DNA from 2 places in the Paenibacillus sp. NPDC057934 genome. Region 1 is predicted to be linked to the other one. Evidence: predicted binding sites of a transcription regulator. Region 1 holds the regulator's gene; the other holds the start of a gene.
What was found. The regulator CtsR, encoded in region 1, represses protease genes until heat stress. The targets are predictions, from matches to a motif close to ATGGTCAATAAAGGTCAAACA.
Positions count from the first base shown of each region.

Region 2: the regulator CtsR is predicted to act here: its motif matches at 1,961-1,981, upstream of clpP (ATP-dependent Clp endopeptidase proteolytic subunit ClpP).

Region 1 is NZ_JBHVPB010000017.1:63,516-66,935, forward strand. It holds gene mcsB (protein-arginine kinase McsB) at 1-474, opposite strand, end outside; gene mcsA (protein-arginine kinase activator protein McsA) at 503-1,027, opposite strand; gene ACFVRY_RS27855 (CtsR family transcriptional regulator) at 1,058-1,519, opposite strand; gene ACFVRY_RS27860 (GNAT family N-acetyltransferase) at 1,946-3,121, opposite strand.
Region 2 is NZ_JBHVPB010000004.1:31,242-34,661, forward strand. It holds gene ACFVRY_RS10175 (PdaC/SigV domain-containing protein) at 1-416, shown strand, start outside; gene ACFVRY_RS10180 (GDSL-type esterase/lipase family protein) at 501-1,139, shown strand; gene clpP (ATP-dependent Clp endopeptidase proteolytic subunit ClpP) at 1,277-1,873, opposite strand; tRNA gene ACFVRY_RS10190 (tRNA-Arg) at 2,064-2,138, opposite strand; gene ACFVRY_RS10195 (sugar-binding transcriptional regulator) at 2,460-3,420, shown strand, end outside.

The sequences.
Region 1 (3,420 bases):
AAAAGCGTAATTGACTGAAGCCTCAAAGATATCGTCAATGGCTGCGGCACGTTCCCATGCTTCCTTGACATGGAGTCCGGGGAAAAGACACTGGATCCGCAGATGATCCTCTTCGTTGATCATAATGCTGACCGACTCGTCGTCGTTCAGAATCACGGCCCCACCGCGAGAATCATTAGCCAGATTGGGACTAATGAGATGCTTCTCCACAAGTACCTTCTTATCCAGTTCCTCCAGATCATCCAGCCTCAATAGCTGAAAAGCGCCAAAGTCTGCTGCAGCCTCTCCCTGAAACACAGGACTAAGCTGTTCCAATACCTCTTCCGACTGCTCAAGCGATGCAAGCAGAGGAAAAGGGAGATGCTGCAAATTGCGGGCGATTCGCATACGACTGCTGATGACAATCTCGGAATGGTCACCGTCGCTGCGCATCCAGTCACTAAGTGCTTTTTCGGTAAAACGGAGACTTGACATGTCATATCCCCCCTATATATCAAAGACTTTACTCTTGTGCGATTTCTTTTTCAAGTTCACGAATCTGATCCCGCAAATGAGCCGCGGTTTCGAACTCTTCCTGAGCGATGCTCTGCTGCAACTGCAGCTTCAGTTCGTCGATTTGACGTCTGAAAACAATCCGTGCTCCAGCGCGTTTCGGAATCTTGCCCACATGCGCTGTGCTACCATGCACACGCTTGAACAGCGGGTCCAGGGCACTGTTGAAATACTTGTAACAAGAGCTGCAGCCGAAGCGGCCAAGTTTACTGAACTGGGAGTACGTCATTCCACAGTTCTCACACTGCAGACTCTGTGTGTTTCGCGAAGCGGCGGTTTTCTCTTTGCCGGCTCCCTCCAGATCAAGCAGACCGGAAAGGAGACTGTGAATGGAGAAACCTCCGGCTGTCCCCGGAATCAGTTCTCCCTTTTCACGCGCACAGCTCTCGCAAATATGAAATTCCGTCTTCTCTCCATTTACGATTTTGGTAAAATGGAGCGTTGCCGGCTTGGCGCCACATTCCTGGCATAACATAAGGTAAAGTCCCTCCCTTAGGATTGACGTTTATTTGCCCAATAAAGAGATTAGCATGGCCTTCATAAGCTTGGCACGAATCTCATCCCGGTACGGAAGCTTAACCGTCAGGCATTCCCGGGAAATGGCAGCACGCATCAGGCATGCTTCCCGCTGGGTTAGAAAACGGGCTTCCTCCAGCTGATAAATTAGCCCTTCGGCAGTATTTTGATCAATTCCGGCCCCAATCGTATGATTCAGATGGGTATGCAAGGCCACATTCTGAGGCAACTCAAAACGCTGAATCCGGATATAACCGCCACCTCCGCGCTTGCTCTCCACGATGTACCCTTTTTGAAGAGTAAAGCGTGTACTGATGACATAGTTGATCTGTGACGGCACGCATGAGAACTGGTCCGCCAGGTCATTTCGCTGGATTTCCACCGTACCTTCGGGACTTTCATGCAAAATATTCTTCAGATATTGTTCGATAATATCGGAGATATTACGCATCACTCATCCTCCAGTATTCCAATCTTGATGTTGCAATATCGCCATTGAAAGCGGGTCAACAGTCCGATTAAAGCGGTCTTTAAAAAACTTACCCAACTACAAAACAGCGAATCCTAGCCGTCGTAGTCACTTCATGGTACGGTACAGACACTATAGTGTGACCTTAGCGCTCGAAACTACATACCCTGTAAGTCAGTGGAAAGTTCAAAATACCTCTTATTTCAGCTTGCGTTGACTTTGACTTTCTTTGACTTTTTTAATATTATAACATATTTTTTTGCAATGCCAAGTGGCTACTCTTATTTTTCACAAAATGTGATCATTGTATTCGAAGCTCGAGCTTAAAATCATACGATCTTGAGGTGTAAAAAGCCCCTTCACAGCGATTGCCATGAAAGAGCTAGAGTTTTATATGAATGATTAGGATCAGAAAAAGTCAAACAAAGCTGTCTTCTGTGCCGGGATGATATCCTCCAGCCACTGTACTCCTATTTCACTTCCGGTCAACCTACCTACCTTGGCCATTTCCACGGGACGTTTGTACCCTAGCAGTAGTATCGTCAAAGTTCCAATATCGAGGACCACATCACCTTGTGTACCCTCTCCTTCAATCTTTTCCAGAGATGCCGTCCCTTGGTCTGTAATCTGCCATTCCCAAAGTCCATGATTCCACGGCGCATGCTGATCCTCAATGAATACCTTCAGTTGACCAGAAGAAGCTAGTCCACTGAAAGAATACTCCTCTATAAAAGACTTGGCATTCACAATGCGGCCCATAAAATAAGGATGATTCTCCTGGGTAATTCGAGGATCTGGCAGCAGGAAAGGCAGAATATCATCACTTGGAACAAGCTTTAGCGCTGCCCCAGTCACCATGGAGTCATGATTAGCCAGGAAGGTCCATAGTGCTTGACGCGAAGCTTCATTCAAATATACAAACTCCCTGATGACCAGTTCTCTATTCTCTAACTTATATAGGATATACCCTTCTGGATCACCTTCTGGCGAATAAAAGACCGCATGATGTGTATTCTCATTCAGAACGGAGTGTTCCCACCAGTCTTTGCTTCGAAGGAGAGTTCCGTTATATCGCGAGGCAAAACGCTCATATAATGGTTCAAGCTGCTCAAGGTCCACCCGCACATCGCGGCGAACAATTCCTTTAACATCGATTTTTCGAGGAAACTTCGAGACAGGAATAGTATAATTCTTCGTTTCACAATAAATCTCCCAGCCAAATTTACGATAGAACGGGATTAGGAAGGGATGCAAAAAGGATAAGGTTTGCCCTGCTTCATTCATGGTCTCCAGCGTATGTGACAACAGTTTGGCTACAAGTCCTTGTCTACGGTTCTCCGGCCATGTAGATACACCGGCAATTCCCCCCATAGATACGGTACGGCCTTGTAAGTTGACCTGGAGTGGGAGCAGCGTCAGCATGGCGCTAAGCGTTCCGTCCTCAAAAATCCCCCAAATTCGTTCCGGTTTGAATCTTTCTCGAGCCTTGTCTTTGTCTTCGGTGGAAAGTTTATACTGAAAAGCATATTGGGATAAGCTTAAGCTATCCTCAAATTCAGTGGAATTCAATTGCCTGATCTCCATTAACTCACCTCATCTGTACAATAATCGATCTAATGTGAGTATACAGGCATCCAACTTTCATTGCTAATTCAAAGATAAAAATAAGAGTATATCAACAACTTATCCACAGACACAAACCTCAAAGTTTGCTCTCCAACGACTAAGCTTCATCAATCCCAAGAGTTATCCCCGAATTACCGGATTTTATCCACATATTCAATTTTTTATCCACAAAAACCGTGTATTACTCAGCTTTTTACTTGACGACCCTATATAAATGTGCATTGTATCCACATAAATGTGATGATCTATCTTAGGAT
Region 2 (3,420 bases), on a different contig from region 1:
CCTATGAATATGATGCAGGATATGTGGTGACCTACAATCAGAATGGTGTGCTGAGTCTGCTGCTGAATCAGTATGGCTATAGCGGTGGCGCGCATGGCATGTCCTATCGTCAGGCCTTCACCTTCTCCCTGAAGGATGGGAAACAGCTGCTCTTGCGTGATCTGTTCGGCGCTAATCCCAATTACAAGAAAGATCTGAACACCAAGCTGAGCCAGCGATTCAAAGCCGATGAAAGTTATTTTGGCGGCTTCAAAGGCCTGCAAACGGAGCAAAGTTACTATTTGAAAGACGGCAAGGTGGTTCTCTTCTTCCAACTCTATGAATACACACCGTATGCTGCCGGGTTCCCTGAATTCGCCTTCACTTTCAAGGAATTGCTGCCTAGTGGAACCAGCCCTTTTTCCGCTTTAAAATAGGGCCAAGGACACCTTCCCGTTACCACTTCTATGCAAGGCTCATATGATATATAGAGGTCCAGCATAGAGCGGGGAGGGAGAGTTATGAGCTTTCAGTATACGGCGCTAGGTGATTCCTTGACGACTGGTTTTGGGGCGCTGCCGGGTAACGGATTTGTGCCGGTGTACCGCAGGACAGCGGAGTCCAGGCTGGGTTCCTTCGTGGCCTCGTCCAATCTGGGTGTCAATGGGATGACTACAGCTGAACTGGAACAACGTCTGCGTAGAAGCAACGTCTTCCGGCAATCGGTGAGGGAAGCGGACATTATCACGATGTCTATCGGCGGCAATGACCTAATCCGTGCAGCAAAGTCGGGATCAGGCCCTAATGGGATTTCACCCAGGGTTCTGCAAAAATCTTTGCAGGAATGTCGGCAGAACTTCGGCGGCATCATGAACTCGATTGGACAATTGAAGGCGGGTACACGAGAGCCTTATATCATAAGAATCGTGGGATTGTATAATCCCTACCCCCAGGTTGCAGAAGCGACAGCATGGGTACGTCAGTTCAACCAGTATGCTTCCGGATACAGCAGTCGAGTGGTTGGATTCGCTTCGATCTATGGTGAGTTTGCCGGCAATGAGCGGAGCCTGCTATCCATTGACCATCTTCATCCTAATGGACGGGGATACCGGGTAATTGCGAGCAAGCTGGATGGATTGGGGTACGGAATGCTGTACTAAGGAATTAGCGTAGGTGTGGTTGAAGGTTGTCCTCTTAAAGCGATGAGCTCATGAGCATAAAGTCTGATGGGATATATTAAAAAAGCCCCTGAATCTGCAGATCGCAGATTCAGGGGCTTTTGCATGCTCAAAAGATTTTATACTCCAGGAACCAGTGTCTTCTCAATTACTTTGTCAACAATACCGTACTCGGCAGCATCAGCAGCGCTCATGAAGTAGTCACGGTCCGTATCCTTCTCGATACGCTCCAGCGGTTGGCCAGTACGTTCAGATAGAATACCGTTCAGCTTATCACGCAGCTTCAGGATGCGGCGGGCGCGGATTTCGATATCCGTTGCCTGTCCTTGAGCGCCGCCCAGCGGCTGGTGAATCATGATCTCGCTGTTCGGAAGCGCAAAACGCTTGCCTTTAGCACCTGCGTTCAACAGGAATGCTCCCATGGAAGCAGCCATGCCCACACAAATGGTGGAGACGTCAGGCTTGATGTATTGCATTGTATCAAATATAGCCATACCAGCAGTGATTGATCCGCCAGGACTGTTCACATAGAGGTGAATATCCTTCTCCGGGTCTTCAGCTGCCAGGAACAGCATTTGCGCGATGATGGAATTGGCCACCACGTCATTAACCTCCGTTCCGAGGAAAATGATGCGGTCCTTCAGCAAGCGGGAATAGATGTCATAAGCGCGTTCACCGCGGTTGCTCTGTTCTACTACCATTGGGATATAACTCACGTGGAAAACCTCCTTGGTATTGGCTCTTCGAATGTGTTCATTTTTTACTGTTACCGTAATAACCACATGATAAACAAATTCAAACAAAAAGTCAAAGAAAGTCAAACTTAGTTGCAAAAAAAAAGAGCCACATCATGGCACTTTGGTTAAAAACAATATAGAACTCACAATTGATGATATAAAAAATTAGTGGCGCGCCCGCCAAGAATCGAACTTGGATCTCAGGCTTCGGAGGCCTACGTCATATCCATTGGACCACGGGCGCAACAGAAATTATTATAATACAAGAAGATTACAATTGCAATGTATTAATATCAAAGTATTGGAATCTTTATTTCCTATGGGCATCGTATGGAAATGGTACAAGCCCGTCCTCCCGGCCGATCAACCCATAAAGATGCGGTAAAGCCCTTACATCCCGTGATATATGTATAAGTTGAAAAGAGGTTGTGAATTCTACTCTCGGAAGACTTGCGCTCCCTGCGAAATTTGGTTAGAATAGGGGTGGGACTTAAAAAGTTAACCCGGGACGTTTTAAGACCATGAACGAGGGAATAGAGAAAGACGAAGTTGCAGGAGTGAAAGCATGCGTAATTTATTGGAAATCCAAAAGCAGCTTCTGCCTGATCTCATGGAAACCCTTAAGAGACGGTACACGATTCTTCATCAGATCATGTTGTCCGATATTATCGGGCGCAGAACGCTAGCCGCTTCCCTTGATATGACGGAGCGGGTGCTGCGTGCCGAGACGGATCTTCTGAAATCGCAAGGGCTCATTGAGATCGAGAGCGTAGGCATGCGCATTAGCGATGCCGGTCGCAGACTGCTTGACCTGATGGAGCCGATCGCCAAGAGCCTGTTCGGTCTGGATGATCTAGAAGAGAAAATCCGCACAACCTATGGTCTTAGTAAAGTTATCATAGTACCGGGTGACTGCGAATCGTCACCGTTCACCAAACGCGAGCTTGGACGCGCTGGCGCCAGGGCATTGCTCGGTGTACTGCGTTCAGACGATACCATTGCCGTTACAGGCGGCTCAACATTAGCCGAGATGGCCGATCAGTTGTCCCCCCCGTTATCCCATTCCTATAAGGACGCCTGGTTTGTACCGGCGCGCGGAGGGCTGGGAGAGAGTATGGAGATTCAAGCCAACACCATTGCATCCACGATGGCCAAACGGGTAGGCGCGAATTACCGGTTGCTGCATGTGCCGGATTTACTTGGTGAGGATGCTTATCAGTCCCTTGGGCTGGACTCCAATATTGGAGAGATCGTCGGCATCATCCGTCGCTCACGTATCATTGTGCACGGTATTGGTGACGCCCTGGAGATGACCCGCCGCCGTAATCTGGATGAAGCCACAGTGGCAGAAATTCAGGGAGAAGGAGCGGTAGCCGAATCTTTTGGTTATTACTTTAATGAAGAGGGCAAGGTGGTTCACACCATGCTCACAATGGGACTGCGTCTGGAGGATATCATGCGGACGGAAGTCGTCGTCGGAATTGCCGGCGGCAAACGCAAGGCCAAGGCCATTCACGCGATGCTTC